DNA from 2 places in the Rahnella sp. 1L-D-7-B-C2 genome. Region 1 is predicted to be linked to the other one. Evidence: predicted binding sites of a transcription regulator. Region 1 holds the regulator's gene; the other holds the start of a gene.
What was found. The regulator LexA, encoded in region 1, represses DNA repair genes until DNA is damaged. The targets are predictions, from matches to a motif close to TNCTGTATGTACATACAGNA.
Positions count from the first base shown of each region.

Region 1 (15,257 bases):
GCCGACGCGCTCGCCGTACAGGGAGAAAATTTTCGAGAACGAGTTGCTGACAAAGCAGTTAACGCCGGCAGATGCCATCGCGCGAATTGCGTAGGCGTCTTCCTCAATGCCTGCGCCAAAGCCCTGATAGGCGATGTCGAGGAACGGGATCAGCTCGCGCTGTTTGGTCACTTCGATCACCTGATCCCACTGCGCTGGCGTCAGGTCAGAACCGGTCGGGTTGTGACAGCACGGGTGCAGCAGCACAATGCTTTGCGCCGGCAGCGTTTTCAGGCGCTCAATCATCGCTGTGAAGTTCACGCCCAGTGTTTCTGGGTCGTAGTACGGATACGTGTGAACTTTAAAGCCCGCACCACCGAAGATAGCCACGTGATTTTCCCAGGTCGGGTCGCTCACATAAACGTCTGAATCCGGGAAGTAAAACTTCAGGAAGTCTGCGCCCACTTTCAGTGCGCCGGAACCTCCGACGGTCTGAATGGTGGCGATACGCTGCTGTTTGAGGGCCGGATGTTCAGCGCCAAATAACAGTTCCTGAATGCCAGCACGGTAAGCGGTCAGCCCTTCCATTGGCAGGTACACTGACGCGGCCTGTGGCTCGGCGTTCAGCTGGTTCTCTGCACTTTCTACTGCCGCCAGTTGCGGAATAATACCCTGCTCGTCGTAATACAGACCGATGCTCAGGTTCACTTTGTCTTGTCTTGGATCGGTTTTAAAGCTTTCCATCAGCGACAAAATCGGGTCACCGGCATAGGCATCGACATGTTGGAACACGGTATACATCTCCTTGGTAGGGTTAAGTGGCGCGGCGATCGCAACGCCCGAGCGGTGGATCGACACTGTTTCACAGACTATCAAAGTTCGTTAAAAAAGATGAGAACTATGTTGTCATTTTTCGGGCAGCCGCGCGGTCGTTGCGTCAGACGCTGTAACGCCCCGGACGATGATTCATCGCAATAATCAGATTCACAATCACCGCGCCCAGAATAGAGGCGATAAGCATTTCAAAGCTGACCACGAACAACGACGCCAGCACGATGCAGCAGTCCACGCCCATCTGCAATTTGCCCGCACGGATGCCGTATTTATCTTGCAGAAACAGCGCCAGAATATTCACGCCGCCGAGGCTGGCCTTGTGACGAAAGAGGACGATGAAGCCAATGCCCATAATAACGTTGCCGAATAATGTGGCGTAAAACGGCTGGAGATGGTCGAAGTGAACGAACAGCGGATGCAGATCGGAAAACACCGACACCAGCGCCACGGCGCTGAAGGTTTTCAACGTGAACTGCCAGCCCATGCGGCGTATAGAAAGATAATAGAAGGGTAAGTTGATGATAAAGAAGGCCGTGCCGAAGGAGACCTGCGTCAGATAATGCGCCAGAAACGCCATGCCGGCCGTGCCGCCGGTGAGCGCACCAACCTGGCGCAGCATTACCACGCCAAAAGAAACCATCAACGTACCAATCACAATCGCCAGCACGTCTTCCAGCGCCGTGTGCGCGGTACGCGGTTGTTCCACCGGCTTATCAAAATTATCTACACTTGCCATAAATTCCCACTTCCCCGAAAAATAACCACCAAAAGAGTTTTAGTGATAATTCCTGAGATGTGAATTCAAGGCAATATCAACGCACGGAATTTGCATTAAAAATCGAAAATAAGATTTTTAGTAGCGTTAATTATTCTTTACATGCACAAATCATGCATTTTAATTGATGTTTATGCACCACAACAGGGGTGTCGCCCCAAAAAGAGTCACCATAATAGTGCATTAAAAATAACGGCCATTAAACATCAGGCAACCGTTAATAAGCCGTTTTCTTTTAACCGGTTAAGCACAACCGACGTTTTTACATGTGCCACACTTTTATGCACTGAAAGGATTTGGCTGATCAATGTGCTTAAACCCGCTAAATCCTTCACCGCGACTTTTAATAAATAATCGGCGTCACCGGTGGTTTTATAGGCATCAATAATGGCGTCCACTTCACCGAGCATGCTGTGGAAGGAATTCACCTGCGCAGGCAAATGATTGATTAATCTAACTTCAATCAGGCCAATCATCCCCAGGCCGACCGCTTCAGGCGCCAGTCTGGCGTGATAACCGAGGATCAACTGCGCCTGTTCCAGCCCGATACGACGGCGGGAGCATTGTGATGCGGATAACCCAACCAGCTCACTAAGCTCCTGATTGGTCAGTCTTCCGTTGGCTTGTAATAACGTCAAAATCTTCAGGTCGTAATCATCAATGCTGTACATGGTGCTTTTCCTGTCGTTTTAATTTTTGTTTATCGTTATTTCACACTGCAAGGACTATTCCTACTTCATACCCTGAATAATTCGGGTTGCAGGAAGGCGGTCAGCGAATGAATCACGATAAGCTTACATGAGTAAGTGATTCGGATGATTGAACGCAGCCAACGCACCTGCAGTTTGAAGTATGCCGGGTATATAAGGACTAAATACTTATCGGCCTTTTTTTCTTATACTCGCGCAGATTAATAGCAAAAACAAAATGATTTCACCGCAAGGAAAGAATAATGAAAAAGATCCTCACCTCTCTCGCCCTCCTTACCCTGTTCCCCACGCTGGCTCTGGCAGACGCCACGTCCTCACGTCTGGAGCGGGTTATTCAGAAAGGTTCTCTGAATGTCTGCACCACCGGTGACTATAAACCTTATACTTTTTTGAAAGCGCCAGGCCAGTACGAGGGCATTGATATTGCGATGGCTGAGTCGCTGGCGGCAAGTCTGGACGTGAAGGTCAACTGGGTGCCGGTGACGTGGAAATCGCTGATGGATGAGATGTCGGCCGGGCATTGTGATATCGCGATGGGAGGGATTTCGGTCACGCTCAAACGCCAGCAAAAAGCCTGGTTCGCCAACGTACTGGATCAGGATGGCAAAATCCCGCTGGTGCGCTGCGAAGACGTGCGTAAATACCAGACCGTTGAACAGCTGAATAAACCGACCGTGCGCCTGATCGAACCGGCGGGCGGCACCAATGAGGCCTTCGTTCACAGCCATCTGCCAAAAGGCACGCTGACGTTGAGCGACAACGTGACCATCTTCCAGAAGCTGGCGGATAAGGAAGCGGACGTGATGATTACCGATGCGTCCGAAGCGTTGTATCAGCAGAAACGCTATCCGAAACTGTGCGCGGTGAACCCGAAGAAGCCGCTGCAATATGGCGAGAAAGCCTACATGCTGCCGCGTGATGATCTGAGCTGGAAAATGTATGTCGACCAGTGGCTTCATCTGAGTAAAGCCACCGGTGAGTATCAGCAGGTGGTCAGTAAATGGCTGGCGGTGAAGAAGTAAGGCGGTCAGTCGCCAATATAGTCACGGCTGACGCGCTCGCTTAACTGCGTAATCAGCTCGTAAGCACTGATGCCGGTAGCTGCAGCAACGCGCTCTGCCGGCAACTCCTTGCCCCAGAAAATCACCTCATCACCGACGTTATCTGTCGCATCCGGCCCTAAATCAACGGTGATCATGTCCATCGACACCCGCCCGGCGATCGGCACAATGCGGCCATTCACCAGCACCGGCGTGCCGTTCGGCGCACTGCGCGGATAACCGTCGCCATAGCCCATTGCCACCACGCCGAGGCGCGTATCGCGCTCGCTGGTCCAGGTGCTGCCGTAACCCACCGGCTCACCGGCAGCGTGTTCGCGCACGGCAATCAGGCTGGATGTGAGCGTCATTACCGGTTGCAGACCAAAATCACTGGCGTCACCGGTCTCCAAGGGCGACACACCGTAGAGAACGATGCCGGGGCGTACCAGATCCAGATGCGATTCCGGCCACAGCAGGATGCCACCGGAGGCAGCAATAGATTTCAGCCCCGCTTTGCCTTCGGATACCTCATGGAAACAACGCATCTGTTTTGGCGTCGCATCGCTTTGAGGTTCATCGGCGCGGCAGAAATGGCTCATCATATTGACCGGCTGAACCACGCTCGGGCAGGCGCTCAGACGCTGATAAAATGCGTCAGCCTGTGCGGGCTGAACGCCCAGACGGTGCATACCGGTATCGATTTTTAACCAGACGTTCAGCGGCCGTGCCAGTTGCGCATTTTCCAGCGCCTCGAGTTGTTCAACACTGTGGACGGCGGTATGCAGCTGATGTTCCACCAGCAGCGGTAATTCGCTGGCGGAGAAGAAGCCTTCAAGCAGGAGAACCGGTTTAACGATCCCGGCTTTGCGCAGCGATAATGCCTCGCTGAGCCGGGAGACGCCGTAAAAATCAGCGTCTTGCAGGCTGTGCACTGTTTCCAACAAACCGTGCCCATAAGCGTTTGCTTTCACTACCGCAACCAGACGACTTTGTGGCGCCAGATGACGTACCCGTTGCAGATTGTGTCGCAGAGCGCGGCGATCAATGACAGCCGTAGCCGCTTTCATTTTTAGTCCTTGGAATGAAATTAAGAGTTTCTGATAGCGGGGTTGAGAACCCAACCCCACCTGGCCTCCCCTTCTGGAAGGGGAGGGATAACGTCAAAAACCGGGAGGTTAATCTTCGTCGTATTGCGGGCCGCCATAGTTATCGAAACGCGAAAACTGGCCGTTGAAGGTCAGTCTTACCGTACCGATCGGGCCGTTACGCTGCTTACCGAGGATGATTTGCGCGATGCCTTTTTCTTCACTGTTATCGTGATAAACCTCGTCACGATAGATAAACATGATCAAGTCGGCGTCCTGCTCAATGGAGCCGGATTCACGTAAGTCGGAGTTGACCGGGCGTTTATCCGCACGTTGCTCCAGGCTTCGGTTAAGCTGCGACAGCGCCACCACCGGCACCTGCAATTCTTTCGCCAGCGCTTTCAGCGAGCGGGAGATTTCGGCTATTTCCAGCGTACGGTTGTCAGACAGCGCCGGAACGCGCATCAGCTGGAGATAGTCGATCATGATGAGGCTCAGGCCGCCGTGCTCACGGAAGATACGGCGCGCGCGCGAACGGACTTCCGTCGGCGTCAGGCCCGAAGAGTCATCGATATACATGTTCCGTTTTTCGAGCAAAATCCCCATGGTGCTGGAAATACGCGCCCAGTCCTCATCATCAAGCTGGCCGGTACGGATTTTGGTCTGGTCGACGCGGGAAAGCGACGCTAGCATACGCATCATGATCTGGTCACCGGGCATCTCGAGACTGAAGATTAAGACCGGTTTGTCCTGCATCATCGCGGCATTTTCGGCGAGGTTCATCGCAAACGTGGTTTTACCCATCGACGGACGCGCCGCCACGATGATTAAATCGGATTTTTGCAGACCCGCGGTTTTCTTATCCAGATCGGCATAGCCGGTCGAGACGCCCGTCACGCCGTCGTGCGGGCGCTGGAACAGCTCTTCGATACGGGAAACTGTGCTTTCCAAAATGCGGTCGATGCTTTTCGGGCCTTCGTCTTTACTGGCGCGGCTTTCGGCAATCTGGAATACGCGGGATTCGGCCAAATCCAGCAGGTCTTCGCTGCTGCGGCCCTGCGGATCATATCCGGCATCGGCAATTTCATTGGCGACGGAAATCATTTCACGCACCACGGCGCGTTCGCGCACGATGTCGGCATAAGCACCGATGTTCGCCGCACTTGGTGTGTTTTTCGAGAGTTCTGCCAGATAGGCGAAACCACCGACCGAATCCAAATCCCCTTTCTGTTCCAGAGATTCAGACAACGTAATCAGGTCGATCGGTTTGCTCATTTCCAGCAAGCGCTGCATTTCGGTGAAAATCAGGCGGTGTGGCCGGCTGAAGAAGTCATTGCTGACCACGCGCTCGGCGACGTTATCCCAGCGTTCGTTGTCCAGCATCAGCCCGCCCAGAACGGATTGCTCTGCTTCCAGCGAATGCGGCGGAAGCTTAAGGCCTTCCATCTGGCGATCGCGGGTTTCGTTCTGTTGAAAGGTTGGTTTTTTTGCTGCCATCGGTGGATTACTTCCTGCTCTAAGCGCCTGTTTTGTGAGCGTCGGGCTTCTAAAAAACCAAAGCCAGACTAGCGCGTTAGTATAGGTTGTCATGTCTCATTTCAAAAGGGTATTAACCGGCTGTGCCTAAAATCTGGATTGTCGCGGGCATTTAGCCTAGGGTTGAAAACAGACTCCATCACGAGGGAAAAGCATGGCCAAGCGCATCCAGTTTTCTGAAACAGGTACACCTGACGTTCTGCAATATGTTGATTATCAGCCACAAGATCCGCAGGCCGGTGAAGTTCAGGTCGAAAACAAAGCCATAGGCATCAATTACATTGATACCTATGTGCGCAGCGGCCTGTATCCGCCCGCCAGCTTCCCCGCCGGTTTAGGCACCGAAGCGGCAGGCGTGGTTATCAAAGTGGGCAGCGCCGTCACCGGCATCAAACCGGGCGATCGCGTGGTGTATGCCCAGTCAGCCCTGGGTGCTTACAGTGAAATCCATAACGTGCCGCAGGAAAAAATCGCCATTCTGCCGGATGTAATCAGCTTCGAGCAGGCGGCGGCATCTTTCCTGAAAGGACTGACGGTCTATTATCTGCTGCGTCTGACCCATAAAGTGCAGCCGGGCGAAACGATTTTGTTCCATGCCGCCGCCGGTGGCGTGGGTTTGATTGCCTGCCAGTGGGCGAAAGCGCTGGGCGTGAAACTGATCGGGACCGTCGGTTCAGATGAAAAAGCGGAGCGCACGAAACAGGCCGGTGCCTGGGCGACGATCAATTATCATAAAGAAGATATCGCTACCCGCGTGGCGGAGCTGACAAACGGTGAGAAAGTCGGCGTGGTCTACGATTCCGTCGGCAAAGACACGTTTGAAAAGTCACTGAACAGTCTGAAACGCCGTGGTTTACTGGTGAGTTTCGGCAATGCGTCCGGGCCGGTGAAAGGCGTGGATCTGGCGATCCTTAATCAGAAAGGCTCACTGTTCGTCACGCGCCCTTCCCTCAATGGCTATGTGACTAACCGCGAGGAGCTGGAAGAAGCCAGCGGCGAACTGTTCTCGCTGATCGCCAGCGGCGCAATTCAGGTAGACGTCAGCGATGCGCAGAAATTCCCGCTGTCCGAAGCCAAACGCGCACACGAAACGCTGGAAAGCCGCGCGACCCAGGGGTCGAGTTTGCTGATCCCTGGTAAATAATCAGTCCGCTGAATGATAAATGCAAAAAAGGCTTCCATCTGGAAGCCTTTCTTACTGTCTGATCCAGACGACCTCTGATTTCAGACGGGTACTGCCGTAGGGTACTGCAAGGTAAATCCGAAGGGCGGTGTCACTTATGCGACTATTGTGTGCCTCAACGGACTTGATGAATTCAGTTTATGGCCTGCTGACCATGCATGAATCTCATCCTAACAGTCACCCATGTTAAAAAATATGATTTATAACCTTTGACCGCACATTCTGATCCAGCTTGTGATCGCTAGCACATAAGTAAAAGTTATCTTTGTAACGATTACATTTTTATGTGCACAGCAGTGCGTTATTAACCGTCATGATTTCATGATGTTATAGAAGCCACTTATTGACTTCAAAAATCATGGTAAACGGCGGCGACGGTATTTAGGCGCGTCCGGCCTGATATACGCACGATAAATCCAGACCGCGATGACAGCCAGAACCAACCACGGCAACATTTTGATAACAATCGCCAAGAATCCGCCCAGCATCATCAGAGCAAACGCCACGATCAGTGCAGCCGCCATGCCCAGCAGAGAGACGCCGGTCAGCATCAGCATGAAGAAAAAGCCAAGCACAAAGAGAATTTCCAGCATCGGGTGCTCCTTAATAAGCGAATTGCATTAAGACGCGATGTCATAACACCTGTCTACCATTACAAGAAACGTGCCAATCGGAGACAGGAATTATTGCATTGAATATCAAGGATAAAATTATTCGCAGGCACGAATGACCTGCGAAGAGATAGCGAATTTGACTAACAGATAGTGATTTTACTCACAGCTTAAACCTGCGCTGTCGCTTCCTGAGGTTGATTTACCAACGACAGCGCCTGCTCAACCACATCAATGCCCGCGCCGGCTTTATGCGCATTCTCACTGAGATGACGACGGAACTGACGCGCACCTGGCACGCCCTGGAACAGGCCGAGAATATGGCGGGAGATATGACCAAGATAAGTGCCTTTACTCAGCTCCGCTTCAATATAAGGATACAGCGCGCGGATAATGTCCGGGCCTGTTTTCAGCGGTGCGTCTGAGCCAAATAGTTCGCGATCCACGTTCAATAACATGCCAGGATTTTGGTAAGCTTCGCGGCCCACCATGACGCCATCCATAAATTGCAGATGCGTTTTGGCTTCTTCCAGCGTCTTAATCCCACCATTAATCGCCATCGTCAGATGCGGGAAATCACGCTTAAGCTGATAAACGCGTGGGTAATCCAGCGGTGGGATTTCACGGTTTTCTTTCGGGCTCAGACCGGAAAGCCACGCTTTGCGCGCATGAATGATAAACGTATCGCAGCCGCCTTTTTCAGAGACCTGACGGATGAAATCGCACAGGAATTCATAGCTGTCCTGGTCGTCGATGCCGATGCGGGTTTTGACGGTAACAGGAATTGACACCACGTCGCGCATCGCTTTGATGCAATCCGCTACCAGCGACGCCTGTCCCATCAGACAGGCCCCGAACATGCCGTTCTGCACACGATCCGACGGGCAACCAACGTTGAGGTTAATTTCATCATACCCGCGCGCTTCGGCCAGTTTAGCGCAGTGCGCCAGATCGGCCGGATTACTGCCACCGAGCTGAAGCGACACCGGATGCTCTTCCTCACCAAAGCCGAGATAATCCCCTTTACCATGAATGATGGCGCCGGTGGTCACCATTTCAGTGTAAAGCAGCGTCTGGCCAGTCATCAGGCGGTGGAAATGGCGACAGTGACGATCGGTCCAGTCAAGCATCGGCGCAACGGAAAAACGCTGAGCGGAAAACGGGGTGGTTTGGGGTATTTCGTGTTGAGTTTCTGACATCGACCTGACATTCGCTGAAGGAGTTCGTGGCGCTCCCTCCGGCGCACAGGCCAGAGGGAAGGTAGTTGCTGATTATACCACAGAACAAAGATTCGGCATCCGGTGCGGGTTTTAGGAGGCAGAATATGTCACAGCCCGGCGGCGCATAATTCGTCGATTTGGCCGAAGCATGATAAAATCAACAATGGCCACATGATGTGGCTTATCGATCCCAATCTGCGCTCAGAGAACGTTTTTATGACCCTGAATAATCCGGAAAAAGTCCTTTCACAAGCTGAAGAGCTTTGCCAGCAGCGTAATGTTCGCCTTACGCCGCAGCGTCTGGAAGTGCTGCGCCTGATGACGCAACAGCCCGGTGCGATCAGCGCCTATGACTTACTGGATTTGCTGCGCGTCAGCGAACCGCAGGCCAAGCCACCAACGGTCTATCGTGCGCTGGATTTCCTGCTGGAACAGGGGTTTATTCACCGGGTGGAATCCGCTAACAGCTACGTGTTGTGCCATCATTTTGAAGAGCCGAGCCATACGTCAGCGCTGTTTATTTGCGATCGCTGCGGTCTGGTGACGGAAAAAACCACTGACGGTATCGAAGAGCGCCTGGCGAAACTGGCACTGGATTCTGGGTTCGAATTACGTCATTCCGTAGTAGAAGCGCATGGTCTGTGCGGCGAATGCAAAGTCGTTGAGACATGCGAAAGCCACGACCACTGCGATCACGACCACACAATTGTGGTGAAGAAACGCTAAATTTTATATCGCGGGATTTGAATAGCGAGGATGCGGTGCTGTCGGGAGGACTTTACGGCTGACGTACTCAAGATAAAACAGTGGGTACATCCTTGTACCCGTATCCTGAAAGCGTTCCGGGTAGGAGCAGCTTCTACTCAGGATACGTCACTGAAACACGAGGGGGAGTCGCGTTTTTACCAGTGATATTTGTTGCTTGATTCCCAATCCTTGAGCTCTTTCTCGGCCTGATCTTTCTGATAGCCGTAACGCTCCTGAATCTTACCAACCAGCTGATCGCGTTTACCTTCCACTACGGTCAGATCGTCGTCAGTCAGCTTGCCCCATTTTTCTTTTACTTTGCCTTTAAACTGCTTCCAGTTACCGTCGGCTTGGTCCTTATTCATAAAATATCTCCTGTTACCTTAGGGTTTATGGAGCTGCGGGTTACCGCTGCAGCTCGGGCTTAACACTTCTAAGGTTAGTAGAGAATTTGGATTTATCCTGCAAACGAAGGGATAAAACGCGTTATTAGGATTATTCCAAAGCAGGATATAACGACTAACCGCTATATCCTGCCATGTAAAAAAGTCGCCAATTCAGTGTGATGACGAGGAAAACCATGCGTCTCGCTGCCAGTACCGGTGCCATATCCAGCCGAGAGAAACGCCCCGCAGCCCGAGGAAGACGGTCAGCGCCAGCCACAGCGCATGGTTGCCCAAAAGCGGTAATGACAGCAACGTCAGTCCATACCCGAGTGCGGCAATCGCCATGCTGTTGCGCATATCCCGCCCGCGGGTCGCGCCGATAAACATACCATCGAGCAGGTAACACCAGACCGCGACCAGCGGCAGAACAATCTGCCATCCCAGATAACTGTCAGCCAGCTGGCGCAGCTCTGGCAGAGACGTCAGCGCATTAATAATTTGCTCGCCGGTCAGGGCATACAACAGCGCAAACGCCAGTGCCACCAGACCCGCCTGCCGACAGGCTGCGCGCCATACCTTCAGCAGTTTTTCACGGTTACGGGCACCAAACGCCTCACCGGAATGGGCTTCAATCGCGTAAGCAAAGCCATCGAGCGCAAAAGCTGTAAAGGTCAGAAGATTCATCAGAACGGCATTCACCGCAACAATATGGCTGCCGAGCCGCGCCCCGAGAATAGTCAGCGAGGCGAAACAGAGCTGGAGTAGTAACGAACGCAGCATAATGTCACGGTTGAGACTCAGCAACCGGTGCAAGTCGCCGCGCCACGATGAGGTCAGCAGCGGGAAAGTGATCCCCCAGCGCTTCATCACACGCCAGACAAAACACAGCCCGATGAACAGCGTGAAATACTCCGAACAGGCAGTTGCCGTCGCTGCGCCCTGTACATTCCAGCCGAGCCCTATCACCAGCCACAGATCCAGCACGATGTTAAGCAGGTTACCGGCAATCAGTAAAATCACCGGCCCGCGCACGTATTGAATTCCGAGGAGCCAGCCCAGGATCACCAGATTTGCCAGAGAAGCGGGCGCGCTAATCCAACGGATTTCAATAAACAGCCGCGCCTGTTCCAGCACCGACTGACTGCCGCCAACAATGTAAAAAGCCCCTTCCATCAGCGGATGACGGAACAATAAAATCACCACACCCGCCAGCACAGCCAGAAGAAAAGGCTGCACAAAAGCGCGCGCCAGCAGGACTTTATCTTTCGCGCCGAGCGCCTGCGCGGTCATACCGGTGGTACTCATGCGCAGGAACAGCAGCATCATGAACAGGAAGGTGGTGATCATCGAACCCACCGCGACGCCGCCGAGATAATCCGGGCTGTCGAGATGACCGATCACTGCCGTATCCACCAGTCCCAGCAAAGGCACAGTGATATTAGAAAAGATCATTGGCAGCGCGAGCATCCAGAGGGCTTTATCGGTCGGGCTCAGAAAAGTGTGTTGAAACTTTTGCAGAAGGGATTGATGTTGCATAGAGAATCTCATGCCGGAGGTTCAGGATATGCCTAAAATGAAATCGCCCCGTGAGGGGCGATGATGCGAAATTCGTGTGACTTAGTTCAGGGGAAAGCGCAGAAATCGCATTTTCGTTGACTGATTAGATCCAGTCGCCGTTGCGAATAACACCAACCGCTAAGCCTTCAATGCTGAAGTTTTGCTCACGCAGATCCACCACAATCGGCTGGAACTCGCTGTTTTCAGGCAGTAACTGCACCACGTTGCCTTGTTTCTTCAGGCGTTTTACCGTGACTTCATCATCGATACGGGCGACGACAACCTGGCCATTACGCACGTCCTGCGTTTTATGCACGGCCAGAAGATCACCATCAAGAATCCCAATATCGCGCATCGACATACCGCTAACGCGCAGCAGGAAATCCGCGCTCGGTTTAAACATCGCGGGATCTACCTGATAGTGTCCTTCGATATGTTGCTGAGCCAGCAGAGGTTCACCGGCGGCTACACGGCCAATGAGCGGTAAACCTTCTTCTTCTTCCATCAGCAGACGGATACCGCGCGAAGCCCCGGAGACAATCTCAATGACGCCTTTACGCGCCAGAGCTTTCAGGTGTTCTTCCGCAGCATTCGGGGAACGGAACCCAAGACGAGCGGCAATCTCCGCGCGGGTTGGTGGCATACCCGTAGTGGAGATATGATCGCGAATCAGGTCATAGACCTCTTGTTGTCTGGTCGTTAAAGCTTTCATTCCGCCCCCTGGTTGTTTATACAGTCTAGCTGTGAGTATATACAGCTATACGGGCAATGAAAACCTAAGATTGAATAAAAACAGTGCATAAGCGCGATTCCTGGAATACAGATTCCAAATCAGAACCATCGCGGCCAAAAGATGCTGACCCAGACAAAAATCGCCAATATGATGGTCAACAGTACAGCAGCCGACCCGATGTCTTTGGCACGTCCTGAGAGCACGTGAAACTCAGGCCCGATGCGGTCGATTGCGCATTCCACGGCGCTGTTGAGCAATTCCACCACGCAAACCAGGACCACCGAGCCGATTAGCAGGATGCGTTCGATGCTGCTCACATCGAACCAGAATGAGAGCAAAATTAAGGGGATAGCCGCACTGGCTTCCTGACGGAAAGCCGCTTCATTTTGCCATGCCGCTTTCAGCCCTTTCCATGAATATCCGGCTGCTTTATAAATTCGGGTAAATCCAGTGACTTGGTTCGCCATTCTGTTACTGATCCTTGAGGGGTAGTCCTTCGGGTGTTTGATGCATTTTAGCGGTTTAATGGTCTCTCATCACCACAGATCTCATTTGAGCTTTCTGGTATCCTTGCGGCGAAATGGCTAACAAGAGGCTTCACGTTTTTATGTCAGGTTGGCGTAGACTTTATTACACATTATTGAATTTACCGCTTTCATTGCTGGTAAAGAGCAAAGTCATACCTACAGATCCGGTGACCGAGTTGCACTTAGACCCGACGCGCCCGATCCTGTACGTATTACCTTATAACTCCAAAGCAGATTTGCTGACCCTGCGTGCGCAGTGTCTTGCCCAGAATTTGCCCGATCCGCTGATTCCGCTGGATATCGACGGCACACTGCTGCCAAGCCATGTGTTTATCGCTGAAGGCCCGCGCGTGTTTTCGTATTACACGCCGAAGCAGGAATCCGTAAAGCTGTTCCACGACTATCTGGATCTGCACCGTAATAATCCGGATTTAGACATTCAGATGTTGCCCGTCTCGGTGATGTTCGGACGTGCACCGGGCCGTGAAGGTCAGGATACGCCGCATCTGCGCGTGCTGAACGGCATTCAGAAATTCTTCGCCGTGTTGTGGCTAGGCCGCGACAGTTTTGTCCGCTTCTCTAATACGGTGTCGTTGCGCTACATGGCGACCGAGCACGGTACGGATAAAACCATCGCGCAAAAGCTCGCCCGCGTGGCGCGAATGCACTTCTCTCGCCTGCGTTTGGCAGCAGTCGGCCCGCGCCTGCCTGCCCGTCAGGATTTATTCAATAAGCTGCTGGCCTCGAAAGCCATTGAAAAAGCCATTGAAGATGAAGCGCGCAGCAAAAAGATTTCACACGAAAAGGCCCAGCAAAACGCTATCGCGCTGATGGAAGAGATTGCCGCGAACTTCTCTTATGAAGCCGTGCGCCTTTCCGACCGCGTACTGAGCTGGACGTGGAACCGCCTGTATAAAGGCATCAACGTGAATAACGCCGAGCGCGTGCGCCAGTTAGCGCAGGACGGTCAGGAAATCGTGTATGTGCCCTGCCACCGCAGCCACATGGATTATCTGCTGCTGTCTTACGTGCTCTATCATCAGGGGTTGGTGCCACCACACATTGCAGCCGGTATCAATCTGAATTTCTGGCCAGCCGGCCCGATTTTCCGCCGTCTGGGTGCGTTCTTTATCCGTCGTACCTTTAAAGGCAATAAACTTTACTCGACCGTGTTCCGCGAATATCTGGGCGAGCTGTTCAGCCGGGGTTATTCGGTGGAATACTTTGTCGAAGGGGGCCGCTCGCGAACCGGGCGTCTGCTGGAGCCAAAAACCGGCACGCTGGCGATGACGATTCAGGCCATGCTGCGCGGCGGTTCCCGCCCTATTACGCTGGTGCCGATTTACATCGGTTACGAACACGTGATGGAAGTGGGAACTTACGCGAAAGAGTTACGCGGCGCGACCAAAGAGAAAGAGAGCCTGACTCAAATGCTCAACGGACTGCGTAAGCTGCGCAACCTCGGTCAGGGCTATGTGAACTTCGGTGAACCTCTGCATCTGACCACCTATCTGAACCAAAACGTGCCAACGTGGCGTGAGGCGATCGACCCTATCGAAGCCCAGCGCCCGAGCTGGCTGACGCCGACGGTGCAGGATCTGGCTGAGCAGATTATGGTGCGCATCAACAATTCAGCGGCTGCCAACGCCATGAACCTGTGCTGTACCGCGCTGCTGGCGTCCCGTCAGCGCTCACTGACCCGCGAACAGTTGACTGAGCAGATTGATTGCTACCTGCAGCTGCTGCGCAATGTGCCGTACAATGCTGATTCAACGGTGCCCGATCTGACCGCCGATCAGTTACTTGATCACGCGCTGAACATGAACAAGTTCCAGGTCGAAAAAGATAATATCGGTGACATTATCGTTCTGCCGCGCGAGCAAGCCGTACTGATGACGTACTACCGCAACAACATCCATCATATGCTGGTGTTACCATCGCTGATTTCAAGCATCGTGATGCACCACCGTCTGGTCACCCGCGAGGAGTTGCTGCGTCAGGTTGAACTGATTTATCCGATGCTGAAAGCCGAACTGTTCATGCATTTCGATAAAACCGATCTGCCACAGGTGCTGGATGTTCTGACGCTGGAACTGGCGCGTCAGCAGATTATTCATCTGGAAGATGATGAGTTATCGCTGAACCCGGCACGTATCCGCACGCTGCAACTGCTGGCTGCCGGTGTACGTGAAACATTGCAACGCTACGCGATCACCTTCTCCTTGCTCACAACCAATCCAAGCATTAACCGCGGTGCGCTGGAAAAAGAGAGCCGGATTATGGCGCAGCGTCTGTCGGTGCTGCACGGTATCAATGCCCCTGAGTTCTTCGATA
Region 1 covers NZ_JBXAVQ010000024.1:14,764-30,020, forward strand. Annotated here, with positions in the region: gene AC0Z7K_RS22310 (amino acid aminotransferase) at 1-771, opposite strand, end outside; gene AC0Z7K_RS22315 (YitT family protein) at 917-1,549, opposite strand; gene AC0Z7K_RS22320 (Lrp/AsnC family transcriptional regulator) at 1,795-2,259, opposite strand; gene AC0Z7K_RS22325 (transporter substrate-binding domain-containing protein) at 2,541-3,320, shown strand; gene alr (alanine racemase) at 3,326-4,405, opposite strand; gene dnaB (replicative DNA helicase) at 4,514-5,920, opposite strand; gene AC0Z7K_RS22340 (NADPH:quinone reductase) at 6,114-7,103, shown strand; gene pspG (envelope stress response protein PspG) at 7,499-7,735, opposite strand; gene dusA (tRNA dihydrouridine(20/20a) synthase DusA) at 7,924-8,952, opposite strand; gene zur (zinc uptake transcriptional repressor Zur) at 9,190-9,699, shown strand; gene AC0Z7K_RS22360 (CsbD family protein) at 9,876-10,085, opposite strand; gene dinF (MATE family efflux transporter DinF) at 10,278-11,642, opposite strand; gene lexA (transcriptional repressor LexA) at 11,767-12,375, opposite strand; gene AC0Z7K_RS22375 (diacylglycerol kinase) at 12,495-12,863, opposite strand; gene plsB (glycerol-3-phosphate 1-O-acyltransferase PlsB) at 13,004-15,257, shown strand, end outside.

Region 2 (15,257 bases), on a different contig from region 1:
TCAGCGCGCACTTTGAGGCATTTTCACGGCGGCTAAACATGGACTCGCCGCAAAATAGCCCGCCAACGGAAACACCGTACAAACCGCCGACCAGCTCATCGCCTTCCCAGACTTCAAGTGAATGGGCGTGTCCGGCTTCGTGCAATTCCTGATAACCGCGCTGAACCAGCGGCCCGATCCAGGTGCCATCTTCCCGTTCAATTGCACAGGCGTGGATCACCTGTTCAAAGCAGCGATTGAGGGTAAAACGGAAAAGCATTTTACGCATAAATTTCTGTAAGCTGCGGCTGATATGGCGCTCTTCGGGCACGAGAATAGCCCGCGGATCGGGTGACCACCAGAGGATCATTTCGCCGGGTTCAAACCAGGGGAAAATCCCGTGCTGATAAGCGGAAAGCAGGCGCGGCGACGTCAGATCGCCACCAATAGCCAGCAGGCCGTTGGGATCCTGCAATGCAGTGTCAGGATCCGGAAAATGAACAGAACTGGCCTCAAGCTTAACTAACCGCATAGATCTCCTTATCCGGCGACTCACGGGCCGCCACATCATTCATGGGCAGACTTTCAGGTACGCGCAAGAAAACGCGTGTACCGGCCTTGTGCAGCGGCTAAGGTCTGATGATCGCCTTGTTCGACAATCTCGCCTTCCTCCATCACGCAAATCCTGTCGAGGTTATCGAGACCGTGTAAACGGTGCGTGACTAAGAGTAGCGTTTTATTTTCACAATACTTGTGCAACAGCGCCAAAATATGGTGTTCCGTTTCTGCATCCAGCCCTTCGGTCGGTTCATCGAGCAACCACAACGGAGCATCATGCAGCAGGGCACGCGCCAGACCCAGGCGGCGCTGTTCGCCGCCGGACAGTTGACGTCCGCCTTCACCCAGCCAGGCGTTCAGGCCTTCGCCTTCGAGAAGAACGTGCAGATCCACCTGTTTCAGCGCGTCGGCAATCTGCTCATCAGAGCGTTGCGTCGAGGCCATGCGCAGGTTTTCACGCAGCGTGGTGTTGAAGATATGAACACGCTGGCTGACCACGGTGATCATCTGGCGCAGCGTGGCCTCATCATAATCTGCGATTGCATGACCGTTAATGCTCAGTGCGCCGCTGTTGATATCCCAGCCGCGCGTCAGCAATTGCAGCAGAGTAGATTTCCCACAGCCGGTCTGGCCGAGCAGGGCAACATGCTCCCCGGCGGCAATCTCCAGCGTAATGTTTTTCAGCACCGGCAGTGGCTGCCCCGGATACGTGAAATTCACGTTAGTGAGCGACAGGCTGACCTGTTTGGCGGCGACAGGGCCCTGTGACGGGAAAGTCACGTCGGCCGGCTGACTGATGATCTGGCTGACGCGCTGCGCAGAGGCGATAACTTGCCCGAGGTGCTGGAATGCTGCCGCAACCGGCCCGAGTGCTTCGAAAGCGGCCAGCGGCGTAAACACGAACAGCGCAATCAGCGCGCCGGGTTGTGCGATGGTTCCGATACCGCCTGCGGCCAGCCACAACATCAGCGTCACGGTCAGACCTGCGGCGGCAATCACCATCGCCTGCGACAGGCCTGTCAGTTTCGCCTGCTGCTGCTGGCGCAACATCCAGCGGCGTTCGATATCATCAAGTTGCTGGCGAAAACGCGGCTGCGCACCAAATACCACCAGCTCGGACTGCCCCTCTAACCACGAGGTCAGTTGCATGCGGTAATCGCTGCGCAAGGCCGTCAGTTCCCGTCCGGCAGGTTTCCCCGCACGGTAGAAAATCACCGGCAGGAGTAGCATCAGAACCAGCATAATCGCTCCGAGTGTCAGAGCGAGTTTGACGTCAAGAAAGCTCAGGCCAAAGGTCACCAGAACAATCACTACCAGCGCGCTGACCAGCGGGGAGATGACGCGCAGATACAGGTGATCCAGCGTATCCACGTCGGCGACCAGCCGGTTCAGAAGATCGGCCTGACGGAATCGCGCAATGCCGCCCGGCGACAGCGGCATAATTTTGGTGAAAGTGAACACCCGCAAATGCGCCAGCACGCGGAAGGTCGCGTCGTGGCTGACCAGACGTTCAGCGTAACGGCCTGCGGTGCGGAAAATCGCTGCACCGCGTACACCGGCGGCGGGCAGCATGTAGTTGAACGTGTACAAACCGGCGATACCGGCGACGGCAGAAGCCGCAAGGAACCAACCAGAGAGTGTCAGAAGGCCGATGCTGGCGAGCAGCGTTACGATGGCCAGAATCACACCCAAAGACAGGCGGAACCAGTGACGGCGATACAGAGCGAGATAAGGCAGAAGAATTTTCATGATTACAGCTCCTTACTGCGCTGGGATAACAGGCTGGCGAATAATCCGCCCTGAGCAACCAGCTGCGTATAGCTGCCGCGTTCAGCAATCTGGCCCTGGTCCATCACCCAGATTTCATCGTAGTCCTGCGTATCCTCCAGCTGATGGGTCACCAGTACCGACGTCTGCGCTTTTGATGCATCATTCAGCGCGCTCATCACACGCTTTTCGCTGTGGGCATCGAGGCTGGCGGTCGGTTCATCCAGCAACAGTAATTCGCATGGCGAGAGCAGGGCGCGGGCAACGGCAACCCGCTGAGCCTGACCGACTGATAAACGCGCTGCGCTGTCGCCGAGTTCCGTTTCCAGACCCAACGGCAGCAGCGGTAAAAATTCGCTCACGTAAGCGCGATCAATGGCTGACTGAAGTTGCTGTTCACTGACATCCGGCTGATTGAGCAGAATATTGGCGCGCAGCGTTTGTTCCGGCAGATGGGGATTCTGACCCACCCAGCTCAGTTGCTGACGCCATGCGTCATTGCCTAACGATTTCAGCTCAATGCTGCCTGCGGTGAGTGATCCCTGATAGGGCAGGAAGCCGAGCAGGGCGTTTAACAGGGAGCTTTTCCCCGCACCGCTCAGCCCGACAATCGCAATACGTTGCCCGGCCTGAATGTTGAACGTCAGCGGCCCGGCCAGCGTTTTACCCTGCGGTGACTGGATGATGAGATCGCGGGCTTGCAGCGAAACTTTTTGTCCCCTTGGCCAGCTCTGGTTCCCGTCGCCCATTTCAGCACTTTCAACGGTCAGGAAGGTCACCAGACTTTCCGCAGCACCGACTGCCTGCGCTTTGGCGTGATAGAACGCGCCCAAATCACGCAGTGGCTGGAAGAACTCCGGCGCGAGGATCAGCACCAGAAAACCGGCAAACAGGGTAACCGGCGTACCGTAGCTGCCGAAATTCAGTTCGCCGAGATATGAGAAACCGAAGTACACCGCCACAACGGCGATTGAAATTGAGGCGAAAAATTCCAGAACGGCAGAAGAGAGAAATGCCAGACGCAGCACGTCCATCGTACGTGCGCGAAAACTTTCGGTGGAGCGTTTGATCTGCTCGATTTCCGCCGTACCGCGATGGAACAAACGCAGAGTATCGAGACCGCGCAGGCTGTCGAGGAAGTTGCCGCTCAGACGTGCAAGCGCGACAAAGTTACGGCGGTTGGCATCGGCAGCGCCCATTCCGACCAGCGCCATAAACACCGGAATAAGTGGTGCAGTAACCAGCAGGATCATGCCCGCCGCCCAGTTAATCGGGAAAATGCTCACCAGAATCAGCAGTGGGATAATCCCCGCGAGGGCAATTTGCGGCAGATAGCGGGCATAATAATCCTGCATATCTTCGATTTGTTCCAGAATGATGCTCGCCCAGCTGCCCGCCGGTTTGCCCTGGATCCACGCCGGCCCCAGTTTTTCCAGACGGTCGAGGACTAACTTACGCATCTCCTGACGAATAATGCGTCCGCAGATAAAGCCCACCTGCTCACGCAGCCAGGTCACGACGGCTCGCAGAATAAAGGTCAGCGCCATCAACAGGAAACTTTGCAGCAGCGCCTCACGCGGGGTGTGCTGGATTATCAGGCTGTGCAGCAGACCGGCCATCAGCCAGGCCTGCGCCAGAATCAGTAAACCCGAAAGTAAACCCAGCATCATAGACAGACGGATCCAGCCTTTGGCGCGTGAGCTTTGTTGTTTTAACCAGCGGATAAGTTCTTGTTGTCGTGTTTTATTCATCAGGCATCAGTCTGCGCAGCTATCCGGTTCGGAGGCTGAACATGTTACATGCTGAGTTCAAAAACTGAAAATATAAAGGCGGCACTGTGGCCGCCTTACTGCAACTCGAATTATTCAGGATAATTGGAGAAAAGATTTTGAAAAGAGGATTACAAATCCGGGGCTTGCGATAAGCCATCCAGATAACGCTCTGCGTCGAGCGCAGCCATACAGCCGGTGCCGGCGGAGGTAATCGCCTGGCGGTAAATATGGTCCATCACGTCACCCGCAGCAAAGACGCCGGGAATGCTGGTTTGCGTGGCATTACCGTGTGAACCAGACTGCACTTTGATGTAGCCATCTTTCAGCTCCAGCTGGCCTTCAAAAATGCCGGTGTTCGGACTGTGGCCGATAGCGATGAACACGCCTGCAACGTCTACCTGAGATTTCTCGTCGGTGCGCACGTCCATGAGGCTCGCGCCAGTCACACCCATTTGATCGCCAACCACTTCGTTCAGCGTTTTGTGGGTATGCAGCACAATATTGCCGCTGGCGACTTTATCATTGAGGCGGTCAACCAGAATTTTTTCAGCGCGGAAGCTGTCGCGGCGGTGGATCAGATGCACTTCTGACGCGATATTTGCCAGATACAGCGCTTCTTCCACTGCGGTGTTGCCGCCGCCGACCACCGCCACTTTCTGATTACGGTAGAAGAACCCGTCGCAGGTCGCACAGGCAGACACGCCACGGCCTTTGAACGCTTCTTCAGACGGAAGGCCGATATAGCGGGCGGATGCGCCAGTGGCGATAATCAGGGCGTCACAGGTGTACTCGCCACTGTCGCCGGTAAGGCGGAACGGACGGTTCTGTAAATCTACTTTGTTGATATGGTCGAAAATGATTTCGGTGTTGAACTTGGTGGCGTGCTCATGCATGCGATCCATCAGCGCCGGTCCGGTCAGACCTTCGGGATCACCCGGCCAGTTTTCCACTTCTGTGGTGGTGGTCAGCTGACCGCCTTTTTCCACGCCGGTAATCAATACAGGATTCAGGTTGGCGCGCGCTGCGTAAACCGCTGCGGTGTAACCTGCCGGGCCGGACCCTAAAATCAATAATTTACTGTGTTTAACCGTACTCATGGGCAATCTATCTCCGCGATGGGGACTAGCGATAAAGGGATTGTAGGGAAAAGTGCGTGTTAAAAAAAGTAAACTCAGATGTTGTTAGCGATTTGTCTGATAGTTTTTACTGCGTAACCCGCGTAAAAAGGTTTTCGCGCATGACCATGTCTCAGGTAACTGATTGATGGTAAGCATAAAAAACCAGCATGTCTCAGTTGTACGGCATGTTGAATGTTGTCTACAACGCGTCAAGTTAGCCACATATCACGGTAAGTTGTAAGGATTTGGCAGTAATAACGCGTGAAACTGAATTGTTATTGTTCAAAGAGAAAACATAGCTAAAAAGGGGGCGTTGGCTTTTCAATCTGGCACGTTCTTCTGATTTTGCTTCTTTTACTTTGACAATCCGCTGTGCATTTGCGAAAACATCAGGGTAAGAAGAAATTAACTGCCTGTCAGTGACTTGAATTTATCCAAATGGCTGCTACCCAATCCGTTCTGGTGTTGCTGTTTGATTTTTTTGTTGCCGCAGGGTTTGGTGAATCAGATTGGCAGTTCGCAATCTATTAATTCCACAAAGTTATTTCTTTTGAGTGTCCGGTTTTGGTCGTGTTCCTTATGACAGGGGATCAACGCGGCTTTTGGATGCGTAAACCTTAATAATCGGGTCTTCGCTTGGGACAACCCTTAGACATTGAAGTTGGCTGGGGTAGGCAGGTGCAGGGAAGGACAGCAGAGAGACAATAATAATGGTAGACAACAAAAAACGTCCGGGAAAAGATCTCGACCGTATTGACCGTAACATCCTCAACGAACTTCAAAAGGATGGCCGGATTTCAAACGTCGAGCTTTCCAAACGTGTGGGATTATCGCCAACGCCATGTCTGGAGCGCGTTCGTCGTCTGGAACGACAGGGCTTCATTAATGGTTATACCGCACTGCTTAACCCGCATTATCTTGATGCATCGCTTCTGGTATTTGTTGAGATAACCCTCAACCGCGGTGCGCCAGATGTGTTTGAGCAGTTCAATGCGGCAGTACAAAAACTCGAAGATATTCAGGAGTGTCATTTGGTTTCAGGGGATTTCGACTACCTGTTGAAAACCCGCGTACCCGATATGTCTGCTTACCGTAAGCTGTTAGGTGAGACATTGCTTCGTCTTCCTGGTGTGAACGACACCCGTACCTATGTGGTAATGGAAGAAGTGAAACAGACGAATCGCCTGGTCATTAAGACCCGGTAATTGTCAGGTGCAAAACCTTGTTTTTTTAGCTACACTCCTGTGTATCTATACAGCTATGGCGCCGGGGTCAACTCTCGGCGCTGTTGCTTTTTCTCAGTTCACAGGAACCTGGAGAGCCTTTCTTGAGCCAGGAATATACAGAAGATAAAGACGTTACCCTGAAAAGACTGAGCAATGGCCGCCGTATTCTGGAGGCTTTGCTGGTTGTGGTAGCTATTTTTGCTGCGTACTTGATGGCAGCACTGGTGAGTTTTAACCCCTCGGATCCCAGCTGGTCTCAAACCGCCTGGCATGGTCCTATTCATAACTGGGGTGGTGGCGTTGGGGCCTGGATGGCTGATACGCTGTTCTTCATATTTGGCGTATTTGGTTACGCAATTCCCCCTATTATCCTGTGTCTGTGCTGGGCGGCGTTCCGTCAGCGTGATAATCAGGATTTCATCGACTATTTTGCCTGGTCGCTGCGTCTTATCGGGACGCTGGCGCTGATTGTCACGTCTTGTGGTCTGGCGTCGGTCAATATCGATGACCTCTATTACTTCGCCTCCGGCGGGGTGATCGGCAGCTTGCTGAGCACGGCGATGACGCCTTATTTCAATAACGTCGGCGCCACGCTGGTTCTGCTCTGTGTCTGGGCTGCTGGCCTGACGCTGTTTACCGGCTGGTCGTGGCTGACCATCGCAGAGAAGATTGGCGGGGCAGTGCTTGGCGTGACCAACATTGTGACCAACCGTTCCCGACGTGATGATGATTACGACTACGACGAGCATGACGATCCGTTACTGGAAGAGGATGATGCTGAAAAACCGGTTGCGAAAGCGGCACCGGTTGCCGCTGCTGTAACGACAGCCGCAATCGCGTCAACGGCCGACGCTGCGCCATCTGACGTTGATGACGATGATGTACTGCTCTCTGCGCCGTCAGTTCATCAGCCTGCGGCACCTTCCGCTGCGGTTGTCGTTGAATCTGCACCGGTAGCGCCTGCGGGCGTCGTCGATCCTTACGCGGCAGAACCGCCGGTAGCGAACATTGCGCCACCGCCTTCGGCACCGGAAACGGCAGCACCGCCGCTATACAGTTTCGAAATTCCTGAAGAAACGCCGGTACCCCGCCATCCTCAGCCTGTTCAGCAGTCACCTTCACCGGTGCGGGCAGAGCATAATGATGATGACGGCCCGCGCATGGGTAACTGGCAGACAGCGGCAGAACACACTTCGCGTTCACCGTTTGATTTCAGCTCTCCGACGCCTGACAGCGCGCACGCGGCTAGCGTGGCGGCGACCGCTGCGCTGGCAACGGGCCTGGCGCAGGCGGGGCAGTCCGCCGCGTCCTCTGCGGGTAACACCTTCATGCCTGCATTCAGCGCAGTCAGTGATGAAAATCCGCAGATCAAAAAAGGTTTTGGCCCGGAGTTACCGAGGCCGAATCCGGTGCGTATTCCGACACGTCGTGAGCTGGCTTCCTACGGGATTAAGTTGCCTTCTCAGCGCCTGGCTGAACAGCAGGAACAGGAACAAAGCGCATCACAGCAGAACGCCTCTGTCCAACCTGTTTACCTGGATGAACAAGCTCAGGCTGATCAAGAAGCGATGCAGGAAGCCGCATTGCGGCAGGCATTCTCCGATCAGCAGCACCAGCGCTATGGTGAGTCTGTCACACAAGAAGAGCCTGACGATGAAGCCGCCTTGCAGGAAGCAGAATTGCGTAATGCCTTTGCGGCACGCGAGCAGTCACGCTATCAGCAGGACGTTGAGCCGCACAGCGGCGTGGTTGTGCATCATCATTCGCAGAGTCCGCAGGTGGACACACAGACTTCAGCGGCCGATGATTTCGCTGCTGCAGCGATGAAACTCAGTCAGCACGATGCGTTCAGCTTCTCACCGATGGCCGATCTGGTGGACGACACGCCAAGTGAACCGCTGTTTACGTTACCTGCTCAGGCAGAGGAAGAACCGCAGCCTGCAGAATTTGCACAACAAACGTATCAGCGTCCGCAGTCGCCTCAGCCTGTGCAACATGCACAGGAATATGAAGCGCCGCGTCAGGCACCTTCACTGGCTAAACCGGATATGGACAGCCTGATCCATCCGTTCCTGATGCGTCATGAACAACCGCTGGTGAAACCAACGACACCATTACCTTCGCTGGATTTACTGACTTCACCACCGGCTGAATCTGAGCCTGTGGATGAGTTCGCGCTTGAGCAAATGGGCAATCTGATTGAAGCGCGTCTGAACGATTACCGCATCAAAGCCGACGTGGTCGGTAAACTGCCGGGGCCGGTCATCACGCGTTTCGAGTTGGATCTGGCACCGGGTGTCAAAGCTGCGCGAATTTCAAATCTGTCGCGTGACCTTGCCCGCTCATTGTCCGCCGTTGCGGTTCGCGTAGTGGAAGTTATTCCTGGCAAACCTTATGTGGGCCTTGAATTACCGAACAAAAAGCGTCAGACCGTGTATTTGCGAGAAGTGCTGGACTGCGCGAAGTTCAAAGACAGTCCTTCACCGCTGACTATCGTGCTGGGTAAGGATATTTCAGGCGAGCCTGTAGTGGCCGATCTGGCGAAAATGCCCCACCTGCTGGTAGCCGGTACAACCGGTTCCGGTAAGTCGGTGGGTGTGAACGCCATGATCCTCAGTATGTTGTATAAAGCGACGCCTGAAGAAGTGCGCTTCATCATGATCGACCCGAAAATGCTCGAGTTGTCGGTATACGAAGGCATTCCACATCTGCTGACCGAAGTGGTTACTGACATGAAAGACGCCGCCAATGCGCTGCGCTGGTGTGTCGGTGAAATGGAACGTCGTTATAAGCTGATGTCGGCGCTGGGAGTGCGTAATCTGGCTGGCTATAACGAACGTATTCAGGAAGCGGAAGCCATGGGTCGTCCGATCCCCGATCCGTTCTGGAAGCCGGGCGATGGCATGGCAGCAGAACCCCCCTTCCTCGGTAAAGAACCGTTTATCGTCGTGCTGGTGGATGAGTTTGCTGACCTGATGATGACCGTGGGTAAAAAGGTGGAAGAGCTGATTGCACGACTGGCGCAGAAAGCCCGTGCAGCAGGGATCCATCTGGTACTGGCGACGCAGCGTCCGTCTGTTGACGTTATCACTGGCCTGATCAAAGCCAACATCCCGACGCGAATTGCATTTACCGTGTCGAGCAAAATTGACTCCCGTACGATCCTCGATCAGGGCGGTGCAGAATCCCTGTTGGGTATGGGGGATATGCTTTATATGGCGCCAAACTCCTCGATTCCGGTACGTGTTCACGGCGCGTTTGTGCGCGATCAGGAAGTGCATGCTGTCGTGCAAGACTGGAAAGCGCGCGGTCGTCCTAAGTATATCGAAAGTATCCTCTCCGGTGGCGAAGAGGGTGAAGGCGGCGGGCTGGGTCTGGGGGACGACGAAGAGCTGGATGCGTTGTTCGATCAGGCTGTGGCATTCGTCGTTGATAAACGTCGTGCGTCGATTTCCGGTGTACAGCGACAGTTCCGCATCGGCTACAACCGTGCAGCGCGTATCGTTGAACAGATGGAAGCGCAGGGGATTGTCAGCACGCCGGGCCATAATGGCAACCGGGAAGTACTGGCACCACCGTCACACGAGTAAATGACGACTGATTTGCACATTTGATATTAAGCAGGGTCGCGAATGCGGCCCTTGTGCAAAGATGCGTAAAACAATGTTTTTTCAGATGATTGAGCTACCGCTGGCGTTCAGCCTCGGATAGAGTTCGCACCATACGTCTTTTGCCTGTGTGAAAGGCATCGTCTGAAGTTTATGAATTTCTGAGGTAATTATAAAAATGAAAAAATTGTTATTGGTAGGGTGTTTACTGACCGCATTTACCTCCGCTTCCGTTTTAGCGGACGCCAGCAGCGATCTCAAATCACGCCTGGGTAAACTGAATACTTTCCATGCGAGCTTCACTCAGACCGTCACCAGTGATGACGGCGCTGCCGTTCAGCAGGGCGAAGGCCAGCTGTGGGTGAAACGTCCTAATTTGTTCAACTGGCACATGACCACGCCGGATGAAAGCATTCTGGTTTCCGACGGCAAAACCCTGTGGTTCTACAACCCGTTTGTTGAGCAAGTCACGGCGACCTGGCTGAAAAATGCCACCGGTAACACGCCGTTTATGTTGATCACGCGTAACGACAGCAGTGACTGGGCGAAATATAACGTGAAGCAGAAAGGCGATGACTTCGAATTAACGCCGAAAGCCGCCACCGGTAATCTGAAACAGTTCACCATCAACGTTACGCCAGCCGGCACCATCAAGAGCTTCTCTGCGATTGAGCAGGACGGCCAGAAAAGTGCGTATGCCCTTAAAGGCGAGCAAAATGCGTCCGTTGACGATGCTAAATTTAAATTTACGCCACCACAGGGTGTGACGGTGGACGACCAGCGTCAGTGAGGTCCCTTTGAGTAATATGTCACTCGATTTTTCCCATAATGAATTTCAGCCACTGGCCGCAAGAATGCGGCCAGTCACTCTTGCAGAATATATCGGTCAGCAGCATCTTTTAGCGCCGGACAAGCCTTTGCCACGTGCGATTGAAGCAGGGCAGTTGCATTCGATGATTTTGTGGGGGCCACCGGGCACGGGAAAAACGACGCTGGCAGAACTGATTGGCCGCTATGCCAATGCTGATGTTGAGCGCATTTCGGCGGTCACCTCAGGCATCAAAGAAATCCGTGAAGCGATTGAACGCGCCCGCCAAAACCGCGATGCCGGGCGTCGTACCATTCTGTTTGTGGACGAAGTCCATCGCTTCAACAAAAGTCAGCAGGACGCATTTCTGCCGCATATTGAAGATGGCACAATTACATTTATTGGTGCGACCACCGAAAATCCTTCATTCGAACTTAACTCCGCATTGTTGTCCCGCGCCCGTGTTTATCTGCTCAAATCGCTGACGGCTGAAGATATCGAAAAAGTCATCGATCAGGCGCTGACCAATGCAGAGCGCGGCTATGCCAATGAAAAAATCCGAGTCCCGCCAGAAACACGCCGTATGCTGTCCGAGCTGGTCAATGGCGATGCTCGCCGTGCGCTGAACAGCATTGAAATGATGGCGGACATGGCTGAAATCGACGCCAGGGGATATCGCACATTAACGCCGGAACTGCTGACGGAAATTGCCGGTGAACGCAGCGCGCGTTTCGATAATAAAGGTGACCGCTTCTACGATTTAATTTCCGCGTTGCACAAGTCGGTGCGTGGTTCATCCCCTGATGCGGCGCTGTACTGGTATGCCCGGATTATTACCGCCGGTGGCGATCCACTGTATGTCGCACGCCGTTTGCTGGCGATTGCGTCAGAAGATGTGGGCAATGCCGATCCGCGCGGTATGCAGGTGGCGATAGCCGCGTGGGACTGTTTCACCCGCGTCGGACCTGCGGAGGGTGAGCGTGCAATTGCTCAGGCCATCGTTTATCTGGCCTGCGCGCCGAAAAGTAATGCGGTGTATAGCGCATTTAAAGCGGCGATGCGCGATGCCCGCGAGAAATCCGATTTCGATGTGCCGGAACATTTACGCAATGCGCCGACCAAACTCATGAAAGAAATGGGGCTGGGTGCCGAATATCGCTATGCGCACGATGAGCCGAATGCTTACGCTGCCGGAGAAGATTATTTCCCACCGGAAATGGCCCGTACGCAGTATTATTATCCCACCGCGCGTGGCCTTGAAGGGAAGATCGGCGAAAAGCTGGCATGGCTTGCTGAACAAGATCAAAATAGCCCGACAAAACGCTACCGCTAACTTTATCGTTGCGGTAAGGTTACCTTGATAACTCTTTGACACGCTGCCTTTTAAAGCCGCGTGCATCATCAAATTAACATTCAATAACGACACGTACAGGATTAGCATGCTCGATCCCAATCTGCTGCGTAATGAGCTAGACGCAGTTGCAGAAAAACTCGCTCGCAGAGGTTTTAAACTCGATGTGGAAAAGCTGCGTTCTCAGGAAGAGCGCCGCAAAGTCTTGCAGGTAGAAACGGAAACTCTCCAGGCTGAACGTAACGCACGATCGAAAACTATCGGTCAGGCTAAAGCCCGTGGCGAAGACATCGAACCCCTGCGTCAGGAAGTGACTACGCTGGGTGAGAAGCTGGATGCTGCGAAAGCTGAACTGGACGCATTGCAAAATGAAATCCGGGATATAGCTTCCGCCATTCCTAACCTGCCAGATGATTCCGTACCTGCCGGTAAAGACGAAAACGACAATCTTGAAGTGAGCCGTTGGGGAACTCCACGTCAGTATGATTTTGCCGTACGCGATCATGTGTCGCTGGGTGAAATGGCTGGCGGTCTGGATTTCGCTGCTGCTGTAAAACTGACGGGCTCTCGTTTTGTGGTGATGAAAGGGCAAATCGCCCGCATGCACCGCGCGCTTTCCCAGTTCATGTTGGATCTGCATACCGAACAGCATGGTTATCTGGAAGCGTACGTTCCTTACCTGGTTAACCATGAGACGCTCTACGGTACAGGTCAGTTACCGAAGTTTGGTGAAGATTTGTTCCACACCAAGCCTCTGGATGAAGAAGCGGGCAGCAGTAACTATGCACTGATCCCAACGGCTGAAGTACCGCTGACCAATCTGGTGCGTGACGAAATTCTTGAAGAAGAATCGCTGCCACTGAAGATGACTGCACATACGCCATGCTTCCGTTCCGAAGCGGGTTCTTACGGTCGTGATACCCGTGGCCTGATCCGTATGCACCAGTTCGATAAAGTCGAGATGGTACAGATTGTTCGCCCTGAAGATTCCATGCAGGCGCTGGAAGAACTGACCGGCCATGCAGAGAAAGTGCTTCAGTTGCTGAATCTTCCGTATCGCAAAATGCTGCTCTGTACGGGTGATATGGGCTTCGGTTCAAGCAAAACCTACGATCTGGAAGTGTGGTTGCCGGCGCAGGATACGTACCGTGAAATCTCTTCCTGCTCAAACATGTGGGATTTCCAGGCACGTCGTATGCAGGCGCGTTGCCGCAGCAAAACTGAGAAGAAACCGCGTCTGGTTCATACCCTGAACGGTTCTGGTCTGGCTGTTGGCCGTACTCTGGTTGCTGTGCTGGAAAACTATCAGCAGGCAGACGGCCGTATCGAAGTGCCTGAAGTGCTGCGTCCTTACATGGGCGGTTTAGAATATATCGGCTAATCCCGTTATATATTCCAAAATATAGCGATAAAGCGCCTCCGGGCGCTTTTTTTATGGGTAAAATCGTGCGCTGATCGATAATTCTCCTGTTGCCTTCCAGACAATCCCTTCTTTTTTGATAGCAAACAAAGTTTCATACCCCATCGTGAGTAATATCCATGCATTCTGAGTGGGTAAGTGAATACTCCCAATCCTGCGCATATCTGCCCGCTCAACTCTTCGTCAATGTCTGATGACGCCGGTGAACACTGGTACGGATGGCGGAGTCACTTACCGGAGCGGAACTATGTCGGAAATCAAACCAGAAATCGCTGCTGAACAAAGCGGACTCAGCCGCCGGACGTTGATAAAAACCTCGACGCTGGCTGGTCTGGCTATCGCTGCGGGCGGCGTTTCGCTGCCCTTTGGCCGTACGGCGCTGGCCGCTGCCATAGGTGAAACAAAGCAATCAGAGCCTGAAGATAAAGTGGTCTGGGGCGCGTGTTCGGTAAACTGTGGCAGCCGCTGCGCATTACGTATGCACGTGCGTGATGATGAAGTGTATTGGGTCGAAACCGACAACACCGGCGACGATGTCTATGGTAATCACCAGGTCCGCGCCTGCTTGCGTGGGCGTTCAATGCGACGCCGCATGAATCACCCAGAACGGCTGAATTATCCGATGAAACGCGTGGGCAAGCGCGGCGAAGGAAAATTCAAACCTATTAGTTGGGAACAAGCCTTCGACGAAATTGCCAACAATCTCAAGCGAATCGTCGCGAAATACGGCAACGAAGCGGTGTATATCAACTACACCTCGGGCGTGGTCGGCGGCAATATCACCCGTTCTTCACCTTACGCCTCTCTGGTCGCTCGCCTGATGAACTGCTACGGCGGTTTCCTTAGTCATTATGGCACCTATAGTACCGCGCAGATTGCCTGCGCTATGCCCTATACCTACGGCAGCAACGACGGCAACAGCACCTCCGATATCGAAAACAGCAAGCTGGTGGTGCTCTTTGGTAACAATCCGGCCGAAACACGGATGAGCGGCGGCGGCATTACTTACTATCTCGAACAGGCCCGGGAGCGCTCCAATGCACGAATGATCGTCATCGATCCCCGCTATACGGATACGGCAGCGGGTCGCGAAGATGAGTGGATCCCTATTCGTCCCGGTACTGATGCCGCGCTGGTCGCAGGTCTGGCGCATGTATTGATTTCCGAAAACATGGTCGATCAGGCGTTTCTTGATACGCACTGTGTGGGCTACGACGAAAAAACGTTACCAGCGGATGCGCCAGCCAACGGTCATTACAAAGCCTATTTCTCGGGCTGGGCGCGGATGCAACAGCGAAGACGCCGGAGTGGGCTTCACGCATCACCGGTATTCCGGCAGACCGAATCGTCAAACTGGCGCGTGAAATAGGGCAGACCAAACCGGCCTACATTTCACAAGGCTGGGGGCCGCAGCGTCAGGCCAACGGCGAACTGACCTCCCGCGCCATCGCTATGCTGCCGATTTTAACCGGCAACGTCGGCATTAACGGCGGCAACAGCGGCGCACGTGAATCGACCTACACCATCACCATCGAACGTATGCCGGTGCTGGAGAATCCGGTAGAAACTCAGATTTCCTGTTTCAGCTGGACTGATGCCATCGCGCGCGGCCCGGAAATGACCGCAAAAGCCGACGGCGTGCGCGGTAAA
Region 2 covers NZ_JBXAVQ010000001.1:443,457-458,713, reverse strand. Annotated here, with positions in the region: gene aat (leucyl/phenylalanyl-tRNA--protein transferase) at 1-511, opposite strand, end outside; gene cydC (heme ABC transporter ATP-binding protein/permease CydC) at 565-2,286, opposite strand; gene cydD (heme ABC transporter permease/ATP-binding protein CydD) at 2,289-4,055, opposite strand; gene trxB (thioredoxin-disulfide reductase) at 4,205-5,173, opposite strand; gene lrp (leucine-responsive transcriptional regulator Lrp) at 5,905-6,399, shown strand; gene AC0Z7K_RS01990 (DNA translocase FtsK 4TM domain-containing protein) at 6,522-10,010, shown strand; gene lolA (outer membrane lipoprotein periplasmic chaperone LolA) at 10,207-10,818, shown strand; gene AC0Z7K_RS01980 (replication-associated recombination protein A) at 10,826-12,169, shown strand; gene serS (serine--tRNA ligase) at 12,276-13,568, shown strand; partial or broken gene AC0Z7K_RS01970 (molybdopterin-dependent oxidoreductase) at 13,801-14,844, shown strand; gene AC0Z7K_RS01965 (DMSO/selenate family reductase complex A subunit) at 14,808-15,257, shown strand, end outside.
Region 2: AC0Z7K_RS01990 (DNA translocase FtsK 4TM domain-containing protein) is a predicted target of LexA. The motif match lies at 6,435-6,454, and genes of this name have one in related genera.